DNA from 3 places in the Brevibacillus sp. AG162 genome. Region 2 is predicted to be linked to each of the others. Evidence: predicted binding sites of a transcription regulator. Region 2 holds the regulator's gene; each other region holds the start of a gene.
What was found. Region 2 encodes CtsR, which represses protease genes until heat stress. Its sites were predicted from a motif close to ATGGTCAATAAAGGTCAAACA; they were not measured.

Region 1 (6,000 bases), on a different contig from region 2:
TGCAACTCACACATCCAGAGGATATCCCCATGTTCCGGGACAAATTTCAAGAGATCATGACAACGAAACAACCCGTTCATTTCGAGACACGCTCTATGGATAGGAATGGAAACGAGGTCTCCTTTGAAACACGCGGTATCCCCATTTTAAGCGCGGTAGGAGACGTCCAAAACATCATGTTAGTCTCGCGAAATGTCACAGAACGCAAATACTCTGAGGCTGCCTTGTTTAAAAGCGAGAAAACGAACAAAATCATCTCGGAATACACAGATGATCTTATTCTGATTACAGACAAAAACGGGGATATCCTCTATCTCTCCCCTTCGCATTCACGCGTAATCGAAACGAGTGAAAATTGCCGTCAGCTCACCTTTGCCGAGATTCATCCAGAAGATCGGCAAACTGTCATTGACCACTTTCATCATTTGCTGGCGAGCCAAGAACCAAAAATATGCGAGTTTCGTTTCCAAACAAAAAATAACAAATGGATCGTTCTCGAATCAAAGGGTACCCCTATCCTGACAAAAACGGGAGATTGTGACGGCTTTATCATCGTATCGCGGGATATTACAGAACGCCGAAATAACGAGGAATTATTACGGAAGGCTGAGAAGCTGTCCGTGATTGGGGAACTGGCTGCTGGAATCGCCCATGAGATTCGCAATCCGCTCACATCTTTGAAGGGCTTCATCCAATTTCTTTATCCGAGCATGAATGATAACCAGCAGTACGCCGACATCATGCTCTCTGAACTGGACCGGATCAATTTTATTGTGAGTGAATTGCTAGTCTTGGCAAAGCCACATAGCATTCAAATCAAGCCTCTTCCGCTCATCCCTTTGCTTGAAAGCGTCTTGGCACTATTGAGGTCAGAAGCAAATTTGAAAAACATCGATTTCCGTACCGCATTCGCTTACTATCCGATCATTGCGGGAGAAGAAAACCAGCTCAAGCAGGTCTTTATCAACATCATTAAAAATGCCATTGAAGCGATCGACGGACATGGTGAAGTTCTGATTGCCACCACTTTAAAAGACAATCATCAGGTGCTCATTACGCTCACGGATACTGGCTGTGGAATCTCTGAAGAAATGATTCACAAGCTGGGCGCCCCCTTTTTCACGACAAAAGAAAACGGAACTGGCCTCGGCCTCATGATCAGCAGCAAAATCATGAAAGACCACAACGGCAGCCTGGAAATTAAAAGCAGGGAGCACGAAGGTACAGTAGTAGAGATTACACTTCCGATTGTACAGGACCAAATTGGGTCATCCTAGAAAGGTGTACATCCCATCATCAGTGGAGGTGCCCTATGGATTTCACCAAAATGAGCACGAGTGAGTTCGTGGCCAAAATTCGCGAATCCCAAGCGAAAAATCTGCGAAGCAGACAACATCAAGGCTACGGTCATCCCGAAAAGCGTTTGCCCAGCAAGCAAGGCATTTAACAAGCAAAAGCCCTCCCGCGAGCTCCTTTGGCTCAAACGGGTGGGCTTTTGTCATTGTTATTGCGGATCTTGCTTATTCAGGTTACGATCTCTTTCGGACTTTTGCTTCTGGGTGCCTTGCGTCTTGCTGCTGTGTCCTTGATTGCCGCCATTCTTCGTATTTCGATTGTTTGACATTAGAATCCCTTCCTTTTCATTCTGGTATTCATGCCAAACCTAGTATGTCCCAGACGGCTTATTCCTAATGAAGAATTACTTCGCTTCACCCATAAATACTTTCTTTCCGTCCTCATACTTGTACACGTATACGGAAGCAAAGTCGTTATCGCCTTTATCATTGAATGTTACGTTGACGAATTTGCCTTTGTAATCTTTGGTTTTGTGAACAGCTTCCAGCACTTGTTCACGAGTTGGCTTTTTGCCGCCGTTTGCTTTGATCGCTTCTTCCAGTCCGTTCAGCATAACACCCATGGAGTCATAGCCAAACGAAGTGAAAATCCCAACTTTGTTGCCTGTCGCGCTCTCGAAGTCTGTGATCCATTTCTTGCCGTCTTCGGTAGCACCAATATCGCCTACAGTAGAAGTAAAGACTACGTTATTGGCATTTTCCGCACCAGCAATTTTCACCATGTCAGCGGAGTCGTAGCCATCGCCACCCATGAAGACACCTTTGAAGCCTTTTTCACGTGCTTGCTTCACAATGATCCCTGCATCAGAGTAGTATCCACCGAAGTAGATCATCTCTGGATTTTTCGCAAGGATTTGGGTGATGATCGCACTATAATCCTTCTCGCCTGCCGTTACCCCTTCAAAGCCGAGAACTTGTACACCGTCTTTTTCAAATTGCTTTTTCACTTCTTCCGCAAGACCTTGTCCATAAGCAGCCTTGTCATGCATGACGAAAGCCGTTTTTACATTCAACTGATTTTTGGCAAAAATAGCAGCCTTGGAGCCTTGCTGATCATCACGCGCACAAATGCGGTGTACGATCTTCTTGCCTTGCTCAGTCAAATCTGATCCCGTTGCGGAAGGAGATACCATCACAAGCTTCTCTTGCTCGTATTGCGCTGCTGCTGTAATCGAAGCACCTGTTGTAGCATGGCCTACCACCCCGACTACATCAGGATTCGAAATCAACATTTGCGCGACTGCTACCCCTTGTTTCGGGTCAGCTTGGTCGTCTTGAGCGGACAATTGAACGTCAAAGCCAAGTGCTTTGAATGCCTCCGCCTTTTCTTTCAACGCATATTCAGCACCAGCTTTTGCTGTGCTTCCGTAATCGGAGTACTGACCAGACATCGGACCAACGACAGCAATCACGAGCTTCTCAGTTGCTCCGCTTGCACCGCCCGTGCTTCCTCCGCTATTATTGCTCGGCTGTGGTGTCGCGCTTTGTCCACCAGTCCCTGTACCTCCACCGCAGCCTGCGAGCAATGTGCTCAAAGCAAATGTTGCAGCCAGTATCGACAATGATTTCTGTTTTTTCATAGCAAAACATCCCCCTCTTTATTTATGAGCAAACTATGAATCACAATCTTATTGTAGGATATTTTAGAAAATTTGCAATAGAAATGATTAAAAGAAGAATCAATCAAAAAGCCTCTATCGCTGTCTGCTAATAGAGGCGTACACGTGTAGTATTGAGGCAGATAGCCACTTCTACGCATAGAAGTGGCTATCTTGATGAGAAGTTCCATTCATTTTTAGGAATTAATTGGAATGCTCAGCTTGTAAGTGAGCGTTTTTGCATCGTACTCTACTTTTGCACCCAATTCTTGGGCAATAAATACGAGAGGAACGAGTACTGCTCCGGTCACTGGACGTGGCGGATTTGCTACACTGGTTTCTTTGCCGTTTTTATAAGCAAAGTTTTTGTTTTCGTACATACGCAGAGCGTACGTGTTGTCTTTGGCAACCAGCAGAGATTTGGTCGTGCTATCCCAAGCTGCGGAACCACCCAAAGCAATCGCCAATGTGCTCGCATTCACATACGCAACACCATTTTCAGTAACGATTTCTTGTGGGAATGGGAACTCCTTGCCGTTTAGCTGAACCTTGATTTTTTGTTGCTGTACAGGAGCAGGAGCAGTTTGGGCAAACGCAGCCGTTGCCGCTACACTTCCTGTTAGAAGAGCCGCTGTCAGCATCATTGTCGAAAACTTGCGAAGCATAATGAACACCCCTCAAATATCATGAAATGAATTCCAATTTTGTAATGTTCGACACAAATCAACTTTTTCCTTCTTTTTTATCCCATACATTTCCTATGTAATTCTCTCGCCAAACATGACCAGACTAATGAAAAAATAAATATCCCGCGAACAAATGTTTTTGTGCACAACCTGTGTATAACATTGTGGATAACTTTCGAAAGTGAGGTTTGCCATGGCAGGGGAACGTTTTTTTCTCATTTATCAAGAGGCCAGTGACGAAGAATGCTTATTGACCATTGAACCATACAAAGACCAACAGGAGCTAGCGGAAGCCATCAATCAATTGCAAGCCAAACAAGTCGATGAGTATACGATCATCAAGGGAAAAAAGATGAAAGCCACGCTGAAACTCGCCGTCGATTTGACCGAAGCCGATGAGAATTCCAAGGAATGAATGTTTTCTTTTTCGAGTAGGTTTAGACAGAGGGAAATTGGCAAACATGGTAGTGAGGGAGCGCACTTATGTGTTTGACCTTCATTGACCTTTTGTGTATGATATTGTTACAAAGAGAGGAGGAAGACTAGATGCATATGAATTTAATTCCAACCGTCATTGAACAGACAAACCGCGGGGAACGTGCTTACGACATTTATTCCCGCCTGCTCAAAGACCGCATCATCTTTCTGGGAACCCCAATCAACGACACCGTAGCCAATATCGTTGTGGCACAGTTGTTGTTCCTTCAGGCGGAAGATCCGGAGAAAGACATTCACTTGTACATAAACAGCCCAGGCGGTTCTATTACTGCTGGTATGGCGATTTACGATACTATGCACTTCATCAAGCCTGATGTATCCACCATTTGTATCGGAATGGCTGCTTCGATGGGAGCATTCCTGCTGGCTGCTGGGGCAAAAGGCAAGCGTTTTGCTCTGCCAAACAGTGAAGTCATGATCCACCAACCATTGGGTGGTGCCCAAGGACAAGCGAGCGACATTGAGATTGCCGCAAAACGTATTTTGAAGATGCGTGATCATCTGAACACCATCCTGGCTGATCGCACTGGACAGCCTTTGGAGCGCATCCAAAAGGATACCGATCGCGACAACTTCCTCTCTGCCGCAGAAGCAGTAGAGTATGGATTGATTGACAAAGTCATCACTTCCGAACCGTCTTCCAAAAAATAAGCGATACGTAGTAAAAAAGAAGCACTCGTGCCTGGACTACTGGCCGAGTGTTCTTTTGTATGCCGAGCAAACCCCAAGGGCTTCCCTTCGTTTGCTCGGCTTTTTCGATGGGTCATTGTGATACTTCCATTAACTGACTGACGTAGACAGTCTGGCTATGTGCTGGATTTTTTTCGTCATGCACACGTGCTGTCGAGGTTTTTTCGTCTACAGCATCGATCCAAACAGCTTGTCCCTCGTACTCTACCTTGATATGGTCGTCGGATTTCATGATGGATTGTGCTCTCGTTACATTCATAAGCGGCTCCCCCTCTACTGGTCATCGTCAAGGACTTGCTTGGCTGATGTAGCCCCTGTCATCGTGTCTACAGACGTTTCTTCAATCAGGCCGTTTTGGTCGGAAACAACTCCGCCCCCCAGTCCCTCGTTCACCATCCGATCAATGTCCATATCATAACAATCGCGGCCTTCGTAACACTTATCACGGTTACTCATGTCTCATCCCTCCTTCATGCAATATACATGGTTAGAAATGCCCTGCCCGAAGTGAATTGATACATATTCATCAAGATGACCAACAAAAAAAGACACCTCCCTAAAAGGGAAAAGTGTCTCTCGTGACTCTATTCTTCCTTGCTTACCAAATTCGTAAGGCTGGTGACTGCCTGGGAGGCATCCGGCCCTTCTGCCAAAATGGTAATTTCCGTTCCAGAACTGATTGCGAGGCTCATGATACCCATGATGCTTTTCGCATTGACCTTCTTGTTGCCTTTTTCAACGAATACTTCCGATGCAAAACGGTTAGCTTCCTGTACGAAAAAGGCTGCTGGACGAGCTTGCAAACCGGTCTTTAACTGAACCACGACCTGCTGTTGAACCATGAATGGACCTCCTTACTTGTAGACTATTATCCTTTAGTATATCATGCATCTACATCGAAATATTTTGTTTTTCTCGTATTTTGTCAGCGATTTCGTTAATTTTTCGCAAGCGGTGGTTAATGCCCGATTTGCTTACTACTCCGCTTGGCACCATCTCGCCCAATTCTTTCAAATTGATGTCAGGATGAGCCACTCGAAGCTCCGCGACCTCACGCAGACGTTTTGGCAAATTCTCCAATCCCATCTCTTGATCGATGAGCTGAATATTTTCCATTTGTCTCGTGGCTGCATTCACCGTTTTGTTTATGTTGGCGATTTCACAATTGTGTAA
Region 2 (6,000 bases):
ATAAGTTATTGGCAAACAAACTGAAAAAGCTGATCAACAGCGTACAGCCTGATGCCTTTATTGCTACGCATCCGTTTGCAAGCTGTATGCTCTCCGTACTGAAAGGAAGAAACGATTGGAAGGAACCAATCTATACGATCATTACCGACTATACCATCCATCCTTCATGGATAAATCACCATATCAATTATTACTTCATCGGCCATGAACAACTGTATTATCTGTTGGACGTTTATCGACAGGACCATCAAAAATTCATTCCGATGGGCATTCCCATCATGAAAAAATTCAGTTTGCCATTGGAACCCGATTTGATTCGGCAAAAGCTTGGCCTCGCTCCTGAACAAAAGAGCATTATTCTGTCAGGGGGCGGATTGGGTCTCGGCTCGATGGAAAAGGTATTAGATGGGCTAGAAGAGATTAATATTCCTCTGAAAACCTTTGTGTTAACGGGGACAAACGACAAGCTGTACAATAAAGTTGTAAATCGTACGTATCGCCATGAAGTCGTTCCGCTAAAATTCATCAATAACTTCCACGAATACTTGGAAACGGCAGATTTAATTGTCACCAAATCAGGCGGACTCACATCAGCTGAAGTAATGAGTAAGCGGGTACCCATGATAATTTACAACCCTCTGCCTGGTCAGGAAGAGAGGAATAGCCACTTTTTGCTCAATAATGGATGTGCAGTACACGCAAATCTATCGGAGCAGTTGATTTACTTTATCGATGAACTATTGCATAGCCCGTCCAAGGTGGAATATATGCGTAGAATGGGACAGAAAATCTCGAAGCCGGATGCTGCACAACGAATTACCGAATTTATCTTGGATGATATGAATATGTTGCCAGGAGAAGTAGAATAGCTGCCTAGCCAGACAAAATGGAGGAACCTATGACTGTACCATTCGCCATATTATTTGATATGGATGGCACGTTGCTGCAAACAGAAAAGCTGTCGACCCCTGCATTTATTCGAACGTTTGACCAGCTTCGTCAAAAAGGGCTATGGCAAGGGGAAACCCCTGACGAACGTGAACTGATCAATGTACTGGGAATGACAATCGAGCAGATCTGGGACAAATTGTTGCCGGGCGCGAGTGAGGAAGCCATTCGCTCAGCAGACGACTTCTTGCTAGACAATGAAATCCAGTTACTCAAAGAACGAGTGACCGAGCTATATCCGGATGTAATATCAACCTTAGAAAAGCTGCATGAAAAAGGATTTGCTTTATTTGTAGCAAGCAATGGGCAGGGAGAGTACATCGATGCCATTTGTCAGGAATACGAGTTAAAGCCGCTGATGACTGATCTGTACTCAGCTGGCCGTTTCCGTACGCATTCCAAAAATGACCTGGTTGCCAAATTGTTGTCTGATTACAAAATCGGGCAGGCCATCATGGTAGGAGATCGTCACTCCGATGTGGAAGCAGGTAAGACAAACGGTTTATTTACCATTGGATGCGACTTTGGTTTTGCCAAACCGGGCGAGCTTGATGGGGCAGATGTCATCATCACCAGCTTCTCTCAGCTACTGAATCATTTGCCAGCAATCGACACCAATACACAAGAGCAAACATAAACCATTCCTCAGGGAGTGGTTTTTTTGTTGATCATGCCCAAGTTTCAAGCGACCCTCTTTTGCCCACACTAGAATGTGTAAGGGACACTTGCGGGCACGCACTAAACCCATTATAATTAACGTCAAAGATAGTCAAAGTCAATAGGTAACCTCATAAGAACAAACACAGAGGAATAGGAGGCGATGACTTGCGTAATATCTCGGACATCATTGAACATCACTTGAAAAGCATCATTACAAACAGTCCCAATGGATCGATCGAGATTCAGCGTAGTGAGCTTGCCGACCATTTTCAATGTGTGCCGTCTCAGATCAATTACGTCATCAATACGCGCTTTACCGTTCAAAAAGGTTACATCGTAGAGAGTAAGCGCGGGGGCGGCGGGTATATTCGCATCCGCAAGGTGCAGATTGTCAGCAAAGCACGCTTGCAGGAATTGTTAACAGAAGAACTGATTGGTGAGAGCATCAGTCAGAGCGTAGGAAATGCGATCGTAGAAAGACTATTGGAGGAAGGTTTAGTCAACATCAGAGAAGCCACCTTGATGAAAATCGCTACCTCGCGAAACGTATTGACCCTAGAAGCTGAATTGCGGGATCGTTTGCGGGCAAATATTTTAAAGCAGATGATCGCAGCAATCTTGTTGAAGTAAAAGGAGGTAGGATGTTATGAACTGTGAGGAATGCGGAAAACGACCGGCGACACTTCATTTGACGAAAATCGTCAATGGCGAAAAAACCGAATACCATATTTGCGAGCAGTGTGCTCATGAAAAAGGGGACGTCTTTACCGGCTTTCACAACTTCAGCATCAACAATCTCCTGTCAGGACTTTTAAAATTTGATCCCATGCAAAAGAATGGACGCGAAACGGCAACGAATAAGCCGCTTCAATGCGAAACATGTGGACTCACATATGCTCAATTCAGTAAAAGCGGCCGATTTGGCTGTAGTGATTGCTACACCTTTTTGGGTGATCGACTGGACCCACTTTTCCGCCGGATTCATGGAAACACACAGCATATTGGAAAAGTACCAGAGCGAACCGGTGGCAAACTGAAGATCCGCAAAGAGCTGGAGCAACTGAAGCAAGCGCTGCAAAGTCATGTCGCCAGTGAAGAGTTCGAGAAGGCAGCAGAGATGCGTGATCGAATTCGAGCGCTGGAACAAAAAATGGCCCAATCGTAGCAAGGGAGGTTAGCTGGTTATGTCCCAGAAGCAGTTTATGCAAAACCCGTGGAGCAATTGGATGAAAGGAGAAGGTCCTGATTCCGACATTGTCATAAGTACACGGCTGCGTATCGCCCGTAACCTGCGCCAGCACCCCTTTCCGTTATTGGCAACGGACTCGCAGGGCGAGGAAGTCGTCAGAAAGGTAACGGAAGTAAGCGATTCGGAGGCCATGCGCAAAAGGCATCAGCTTCAGGTCATCCATATGGACCAAATTAACCCGTTAGAAAAACGCGTGCTCGTTGAAAAGCATCTGATTAGCCCTCATCTGGCAGAGGAATCTCGCAAAGGTGCCGTATTGCTTCGTGAAGATGAGTCCGTCAGCATCATGGTTAATGAAGAAGACCACATTCGAATACAGGTACTATTACCCGGGTTTCGTTTGAACGAGGCATGGGAAATAGGTACGAAGATAGACGACATATTTGAGAAAAACTTGAACTACGCATTCGACGAAACACGAGGTTATCTTACAAGCTGCCCAACCAATGTGGGTACGGGAATTCGTGCATCTGTGATGCTGCACTTGCCGGCTTTGGTGATGACGCAGCAGATCAGCAGAATTTTACAGGCAATTAATCAAGTTGGTCTAGTCGTTAGAGGAATTTACGGAGAAGGCAGCGAAGCTCTAGGGAATCTTTTTCAGTTATCCAATCAGGTCACACTGGGGATGTCTGAGTCGGATATCCTTTCCAATCTCTACGGTGTAGCCAGACAGATTATTGAGCAAGAGCGTGTGGCACGTACTTATTTGCTGGAGCATACGCGGGTTTCTTTGGAGGATCGGATTTTTCGGTCGTATGGCATCCTGATGTACGCTCGCACGGTAGAGTCCAAGGAAGCGGCTCAGCGCCTGTCCGATGTGCGTCTGGGGATTGATCTAGGCATCATTCCAAATGTATCTCCGCTGGTCCTAAACGAACTGTTGGTCACGACACAGCCTGGTTTTTTACAACACCATGCTGGGCAAAAGCTTACTCCGGACCAACGCGACGAAAGAAGGGCAAGGCTGATCCGCGAACGTCTGCGCGTAGTAGAAACACAAGAGTAATCGTAATGGTATCACGCAATTGTTAACCATATAGAGAATAAACACGGTTATACGGAGGTGTACGATATGATGTTTGGACGTTTTACAGAACGAGCACAAAAAGTACTGGCGCTTGCCCTGGAAGAGGCGGTTCGTCTTGGACACAAAGATATTGGGACAGAGCATGTGCTGCTGGGACTCATTCGAGAAGGCGAAGGGATTGCGGCGAAGGCACTGCAATCACTTGGGCTTGGCCTCGATAAAATCCAGAGTGAAGTGGAGTCGTTAATCGGGCGAGGAACAGAGCAGTCCGGTAGTAATTACACACCAAACTATACACCTCGCGCCAAAAAGGTCATTGAACTGTCGATGGACGAAGCCCGCAAGCTGGGTCATACCTATGTGGGGACTGAACATATTCTGCTTGGCTTGATCCGTGAAGGAGAAGGCATTGCTGCGAGAATCATGAACAATCTGGGCGTTAGCCTGAACAAGGCACGCCAACAGGTGCTCCAGCTTCTTGGCAGCTCGGAAATGATGGCATCTCATCAACCGTCTGGAGGGAATCCAGCGGCGAATACGCCGACACTTGATGGTTTGGCTCGGGATCTGACTGCAATCGCTCGTGATGGCGGGCTGGACCCGGTCATCGGTCGCCAAAAAGAAATCGAGCGTGTGATTCAAGTACTTAGCAGACGTACCAAGAACAACCCTGTTTTGATTGGGGAGCCTGGCGTCGGAAAAACAGCTATCGCAGAAGGTCTTGCCCAAAAAATCGTGAACAACGAAATTCCGGAGACCCTTCGTGATAAGCGCGTTATGACACTCGATATGGGAACCGTTGTTGCGGGAACCAAGTATCGCGGTGAGTTCGAAGATCGTCTGAAAAAAATCATGGACGAAATTCGCCAAGCAGGAAACATCATCCTGTTTATTGATGAGCTGCACACCTTGATTGGTGCCGGTGGAGCAGAAGGCGCTATTGATGCCTCCAACATTTTGAAGCCAGCTCTGGCACGTGGCGAGCTGCAGTGCGTAGGGGCCACTACGCTGGATGAATATCGCAAGTACATCGAAAAAGACGCGGCATTGGAACGTCGTTTCCAACCGATTCAAGTGGATGAACCGACAGCGGAGGATGCTATTCGTATCCTGCATGGCCTTCGTGATCGTTACGAAGCCCACCATCGTGTCAAAATTACCGATGAAGCAATCGAGCAGGCAGTAAAACTGTCTGACCGCTATATTACGGAACGCTTCCTGCCTGACAAGGCTATCGACCTGGTCGACGAGGCGGCATCCAAGGTACGCTTGCAATCCTTTACGGTTCCACCAAACCTCAAAGAGCTGGAGGGACGTCTGGAAGAGGTGCGCAAGGAAAAAGACGCTGCCGTACAATCACAAGAGTTCGAGGAAGCAGCAGCCCTTCGCGATCAGGAGCAAAAACTGCGTGAAGAACTGGATAAAACGAAAAAAGACTGGAAAGAGCGCCAAGGCCAGTTGAACATGGAGGTTACGCCGGAAGACATCGCACAAGTAGTGGCGAGCTGGACGGGTATTCCTGTGTTGAAGCTGAAGGAAGAAGAAACAGAGCGCTTATTGAAGATGGAAGAGATTCTGCACGATCGCGTCATTGGTCAAGATGAAGCAGTCAAATCCATCTCGCGTGCGATTCGCCGTGCCCGTGCTGGTCTGAAAGACCCAAAACGCCCGATCGGCTCGTTTATCTTCCTGGGACCTACCGGTGTGGGTAAAACAGAATTGGCTCGTGCTGTGGCAGAGACGCTTTTCGGTGACGAGGATGCCATGATTCGTGTAGATATGTCCGAGTACATGGAGAAGCATTCCACCGCTCGTCTGGTAGGGGCCCCTCCTGGCTACGTAGGCTTTGACGAAGGCGGTCAGCTGACCGAAAAAGTGCGTCGCAAGCCTTACTCCGTCATTTTGCTGGACGAAATCGAGAAAGCTCACCCAGACGTATTCAACATCCTCTTGCAAGTATTGGATGATGGTCGTCTGACAGACTCCAAGGGACGTACCGTTGATTTCCGCAATACGGTTGTCATCATGACTTCCAACGTCGGAGCCAGCATGATCAAGAAAAATACGACGCTCGGCTTCACGACCAACGATTCGGAAAGAAAGTATCAGGATA
Region 3 (6,000 bases), on a different contig from region 2:
TATCATCGGCGATCCAACCTGCTGATGGCGTCCTTGAACCATTTCACGGCGAATGAAGATCATCTGTTCACCTTTCAGCCCCTTGCTTATCCGGGGATTCATACGCACATTGTTTTGAACGATTCCATCCCAGTTCCCGCTGTTATCAGCCAGTTAAAAAAACGCTCGATCCTCGTGGATTCTATTGATAAAAATTACTTGATGGGATTTCCGCAAGAAAATATTTTGAAGCTGAATGTGTCCTATGCCAAGGAAGCAGTGATTGAGCAAGGGATTCATGTGCTGATGGATGTGTTACGCCGCATGCACCGATAACCTATCCGCCTTAAGTCGCAGATAAAATCCGGCGAGGGTGCGTTTTTGGACAACCAATAAAAGTGTGATTGTTGAGTAACCCGAGAACCGTCTACATCGTATTATCAGATACAGGAACATAGTTGTGGTAAATCGTTGTATAGTAAGTGAATCCCAATTCAAAAAAATTCGTTCCATAGTCGGCCAGTTTGAAGTAGAATCGCATCTATACACATATAATTTGTTGGGCTTACTCGGTGTGAAGCTGAATATTCCGACAAATCGCGCAGACCTGGTACGATCCGACTCGATTGAGTTGATGACTGGCAGTTAACGATAGAATGACAAAGGAGAAATAGATGTTTCAGAACATTTTAGATTTCTTAATGGAATACGGCTATATGGGAATGTTCATCCATTCTTTTGCAGACGCAGTCATCTTTCCCGTTCCTGCCTTCTTTCTTCAAGTGCCACTCAGCCTCGTTGATCCTTCGCAGGCATTGTGGATTGCAACGGTAGGCTACATCGCTTGTCTGTTAGGGACACCCGTCGGTTATTTTCTCGGTAAAGTACTAGGCAAATCCGTTCTTTACAAAATCCTCAAAAAGGAATGGATTGATTCTGCCACAGAGATGTTTCAAAAGAAGGGCGAAGTCGCGATCTTCATTGGTTCGTTTACACCGATTCCGTTTAAAGTATTTACTATCATGTCGGGTTGCTTGAACTTCCCGTTGTGGAAATTGATCGGGTATGCGGCAATTGGACGGGCAGTCAAATTTTACGCAGTCGGATTTTTGTTTTATTTTTACGGCAAAATGGCGGAAAATATGGTCCATGACGTTTCTCTCTATATCTTTCTCACCGTGGTGCCGCTCATCTTGGTTGGATTATGGGTGAAGAAAATCGTCACCAAGCGCCGCCAGCTGAAAATGGAAAGTACTGGCGTCAGCAATGGCATCAATGAGAAAGTCATGAATAAATAAAGTCGATAACAAAAAGCAAAGAAACCCCACATTGGGGTTTCTTTTTTTACGACTGTTATCCTTTTTTCACACGAATCACATCATCTTCTACATCAATGACCATGGCTGTTACATTGTCTTCTTCCATCACCAAATCCGCAATGCCATCCTCGACGTATTGCTGAATCACGCGACGCAATGGACGTGCCCCGAAGGAAGGGTTGTAGCCCAGCTCAGCCAGCTTTTCTTTTGCGGCATCTGTCACGCTGATCTCCATTCCTTGCTCAGACAGATTGCCCATGACATCTTGCAGCAGCAGATCGACGATTTTGACCAAATCCTGTTTTCCCAGATGGGCAAAGGAAATGATCGAGTCGAAGCGGTTCAGGAACTCCGGCTTGAAGTACGCTCCCAAAGAATCCAGCACGGTTGCAGGTTCGGGTGCTTGTGCTCCAAAGCCAACGGAGATTTTACGCTCGCTCACACCGGCATTGCTAGTCGCAATGATGACCGTCTCCTTAAAATTCACTGTACGACCCTGACTGTCTGTCAGACGACCATCCTCCAGAATTTGCAGGAACATGTGCATCACGTCCGGGTGTGCTTTTTCGATCTCATCCAGCAGGATAATGCTGTACGGGTTGCGGCGTACGCGCTCTGTCAGCTGACCTGCTTCTTCATGCCCGACGTAGCCAGGAGGAGAACCAATCAATTTGGATACCGAGTGCTTCTCCATGTACTCGCTCATATCGAGGCGGATCATGGAATCGCGGGTACCAAACAGCTCCTCTGCCAGCGCTTTGGACAGCTCTGTTTTCCCTACGCCAGTCGGACCGACGAACAGGAAGGAAGCAATCGGTCTGTTTTTCGGTTTCAGACCTGCACGACTGCGTCGAATCGCCTTCGCTACTTGTGTGACCGCCTCGGATTGACCAATGACTTTTGCTTCCAAATGAGCTGCCAGGTTTTTCATTTTCATCTGCTCATCACTTTGCAGCTTCGTAACAGGAATCCCAGTCTTTTGCTCGATCAAGGCTTGAATGTCCGTGACGTCAACCTGAACGCGTTGCTCCTTGCCCTCGATCTGATCCAGCTTCTCTAGAATACCCGCTTCCTCGTCTCTCAGACGGGCAGCTCGTTCGTAGGCCTCTTGCTCCGTTGCTTCCTTTTTCTCCTGATTGATTTGCGCCAGCCGCTCATGCAGCTCTGCCGTATCAACTGCGGAGGATCGCAGGTTCAAACGCGAGCCCACTTCATCCATGAGGTCAATCGCCTTGTCAGGCAAGAAGCGATCCTGAATATAACGATGGGAGTATTCCACGCAGGCACGAATGACATCATCCGAGTAAGCGACTTGGTGGAATGCTTCGTATTTCGGACGCAATCCTTTCAAAATCTCGATGGCTTGTTCTACGGTTGGTTCCTTGACCATGACTGGCTGCAGGCGGCGCTCCAGAGCAGCGTCTTTTTCAATCACGCGATACTCTTTTAACGTAGTTGCCCCAATCAGCTGCAACTCACCGCGAGCCAGTGCAGGCTTCAGGATGTTCCCAGCATCCATTGATCCTTCCGCTGAGCCTGCTCCCACCAGAAGATGAATCTCATCAACAAACAGGATGACGTTTTTGCGTTTTTGCAGCTCGGCAATCACTTGCTTCATTTTTTCCTCGAACTGTCCACGAATTCCCGTTCCTGCAACCAGAGAGGCGACATCTAAAATGTACACCTGCTTGTTTTTCAGCTTGGTCGGTACTTGCCCTTCCGTAATACGCAGGGCGAGCCCCTCCGCAATCGCTGTCTTCCCGACCCCTGGCTCCCCGATCAGAACCGGATTGTTCTTGTTGCGTCGGTTCAAAATCTCAATGACACGCTCAATTTCCTGTTCGCGTCCAATCACAGGATCAATCAGTCCGGCACGCGCCGCATCGTTTAGATTACGGCCCAGGTCATCGAGGATGCCTCCGCCACGCTCTGGTGCTTGTGGCTGCGGTTGGCTGGACGATTTGCCCGGATTCACCCGGCCTTGGGCAAAGCCTTGCAGGAACTCATCCAGTCCAGAGAAGGAGGAGAAAGGACTAAAGCCCATCCCTACTCCCATTTTGTTGGTCAGCTTTGTTTTGCAATCCTGGCACAGATCGTATTTTTGTTGCTGATTTTGTACACGTATATGAACAGTCACAGTTGCTTCTCGTTGTTTGCAGATTTCACAATGCATATTCAATCCCCCCAAAAGCGTTGTTTTGGAATTCAGAAGATCTTTGACCTTCCCTGACCTTCGTTGACTTTATTATAGTTTGACCTTTTTTGACTTTCAAGAGGGATTGTATGGTTTTTTACACTTTGCTCTTTTGCAGATAGGGAACGATTGAAAGTAACCCAATACCAGCTAAACAAGCACCTACCCACAATGGTGAAACAAGCCCATAGCCACTGCTGATCCCGATCCCCCCTAAGGAAGATCCAATCGCAACACCCAATGTAATAAAGGAAGTATGCACAGTGTTTACCATCGTCCCACTGCCTGCTGTATTCATGACGCGTGCGATCATGGCCGGATTCATCGCTACGCCCGTCAACCCAATCAGAACAATGGACAGCACAGCGATCCATTTATTTTCGGCGCCTACGGCAAACAGAACCAATGCCGCTACGAGCATGCTTAATCCCGTTACAAGGATTCGCATGGTGAAACGATCAGCAAATCTGCCAATCACGATATTTCCGATCACGGTCGCGATCCCATAAAGCGCAAGCAAATACGGGATGCTCGCAGCCGAAAATGCCGTTACATCCGTAAGAATCGGAGTAAAATAACTAAACGCTGCGAAGGTACCGCCAATGATCAGCATACTCGTTGCATACGCGGCCCAAAGGTGCGGATTTTGAAAACTGGCAAGCTCATCCTTTCCATTCATCTGGTCCTTTTGTGCGGAGGAAGGGAGCAACCATTGAATCAAGATCCCTGATAGCAATACGACTACTGCAACAGCCCAAAAGCTCATTCTCCAGCCGAAATATTGTGCAATCACGGTTGTCAGAGGGAGTCCGATGACAGTAGCAATCATTAAGCCTGCCAAAACAATCGAAGCTGCCTTTCCCCGTGAATGAGGGGGAACCAAGCTGGCTGAAATACTGACGGAGATGCCAAACGCTGCGGATGAAGCGATACCCGTTAGGATACGCGCAAGCATCATCGACTCGTAATTCCAAGCCATTGCTCCTAACGCTTGACCAATAAAGAAGACGGCAACCAATGAAAGCAGCGCTTGTTTTCGGCGAATGTGCAGGAGAGTTGCTGTTAGGATCGGGCCTCCTATCACCATTGCACCCGCATACGCCGTAATGAAATACCCGATGGAGGGAATCGATACACCGAAATCATCGGCAAGCTCATTCATCATCCCGGCCACCATAAATTCAGAAGTCGTCATCGCAAAAATTGCTACCGCTAACAAATAAATCATCGACGGCATGAAGGAACACCCCTCGCTCATTATTGTAACAATCGGTACAAAAATCACTCAAAAAAAGAGCGCATTACGCGCCGAAGATAGATTCCATGGTGCCACTCATGATTTGTTCAGCCAATGTCCGATTTTGTGTAGATGTATTCAACACACGGAAGCCGTAGTAGCTGCTTAAAAATAGGCTTGCCAAATCCACAGCAGATCGTTTTTGGGGGATTTCGCCCGTTTGCAAGCCTTCCTCCATCACTTTTTCCATGGCTTGCTTTAGAAGTTCAACATGTCTGGAGACGATTTCTTCAATCTTGGGTTCGTCTTTTGCCCGTTCCAATCCCGCATTGATCAACAAACATCCCTTTGGATTCGTTGATTCAAAGTCTTCCACCAATGCCCAAGCTAAAAAATTTTGCAACCGTTCTTTCACGGAACCCGGACTTTCCAATAATGCCCGCTGTTCACGAATACCCGTTTCGTGATAGTGTTCCACCACTGCTAGATACAGGTCCTGCTTGCTGCCAAACGTATTGTACAAGCTGCCTTTTCCTAGTCCAGTATCACTGCATAAATCATGCGTAGAACAACCATTGTAGCCTTTTGACCAAAATGTTTTCATGGCCACATCTACGATAGAAGTGTAATCAAAATCACGAGGTCTGCCGCGTTTGCTCAACGGAATCCTCCCTTCGTTTCCAACTGTTATGGAAATTTTACACATTATGTACCGATCGGTCAACAAATGAGATGTCTGCAACTGTAATCCATCCATGCATATAGAAAAAGCCCATTTTGAAAATCATCTCTCAAAATAGGCTTGATCATGGATTATATCGTCTCTAAATCTGTTACTGTTTTTTCGTTTACTTGATCGCCAGTATTCAGCGTCGTCTTTGGTTCAAGCAACAATACATGAACCTCTTCCTCTGCAACCGGCATATGCTCTACACCTTTTGGAACAATGAGAAATTCCCCTTCGTTTAACCAAACATCTTTATCACGAAACTTAATAAGCAGTTGCCCTTTCACAACTAAGAACATCTCATCCTCATTTTCATGCTGATGCCAGACAAACTCTCCTTTTAATTTCGCTAGCTTTACATAGGAATCATTAAGTTCTCCTGCAATTTTGGGATTCCAATGCTCATGGAATAACGAAAACTTTTCAGCTAAATTGACCTTCATCATTATTCTCCCCCCATTAAAAAGAGTATGCTTGTACTTCATCGAACGTAGGCAGGGATGGTTGCGCACCATTCCTTGTAACGACAATCGCTGCTACTTTG

Region 1: clpP (ATP-dependent Clp endopeptidase proteolytic subunit ClpP) is a predicted target of CtsR. The motif match lies at 4,126-4,146, and genes of this name have one in related genera.
Region 3: FB479_RS17835 (ATP-dependent Clp protease ATP-binding subunit) is a predicted target of CtsR. The motif match lies at 3,512-3,532, and genes of this name have one in related genera.

What each region holds. Positions count from the first base shown of each region.
Region 1 covers NZ_VFNO01000008.1:245,621-251,620, forward strand. The annotation lists gene FB479_RS22715 (PAS domain-containing sensor histidine kinase) at 1-1,277, shown strand, start outside; gene FB479_RS22720 (DUF4023 domain-containing protein) at 1,313-1,447, shown strand; gene FB479_RS22725 (branched-chain amino acid ABC transporter substrate-binding protein) at 1,700-2,935, opposite strand; gene FB479_RS22730 (copper amine oxidase N-terminal domain-containing protein) at 3,151-3,618, opposite strand; gene FB479_RS22735 (hypothetical protein) at 3,833-4,054, shown strand; gene clpP (ATP-dependent Clp endopeptidase proteolytic subunit ClpP) at 4,192-4,788, shown strand; gene FB479_RS22745 (H-type small acid-soluble spore protein) at 4,901-5,086, opposite strand; gene FB479_RS22750 (hypothetical protein) at 5,101-5,283, opposite strand; gene FB479_RS22755 (HPr family phosphocarrier protein) at 5,412-5,669, opposite strand; gene whiA (DNA-binding protein WhiA) at 5,719-6,000, opposite strand, start outside.
Region 2 covers NZ_VFNO01000017.1:57,135-63,134, reverse strand. The annotation lists gene FB479_RS30110 (MGDG synthase family glycosyltransferase) at 1-869, shown strand, start outside; gene FB479_RS30105 (HAD hydrolase-like protein) at 899-1,585, shown strand; gene FB479_RS30100 (CtsR family transcriptional regulator) at 1,774-2,238, shown strand; gene mcsA (protein-arginine kinase activator protein McsA) at 2,255-2,773, shown strand; gene mcsB (protein-arginine kinase McsB) at 2,793-3,866, shown strand; gene FB479_RS30085 (ATP-dependent Clp protease ATP-binding subunit) at 3,933-6,000, shown strand, end outside.
Region 3 covers NZ_VFNO01000005.1:331,975-337,974, forward strand. The annotation lists gene FB479_RS17825 (aminotransferase-like domain-containing protein) at 1-315, shown strand, start outside; gene FB479_RS17830 (YqaA family protein) at 654-1,277, shown strand; gene FB479_RS17835 (ATP-dependent Clp protease ATP-binding subunit) at 1,333-3,471, opposite strand; gene FB479_RS17840 (MFS transporter) at 3,590-4,729, opposite strand; gene FB479_RS17845 (TetR/AcrR family transcriptional regulator) at 4,794-5,390, opposite strand; gene FB479_RS17850 (cupin domain-containing protein) at 5,543-5,905, opposite strand; gene rbsK (ribokinase) at 5,916-6,000, opposite strand, start outside.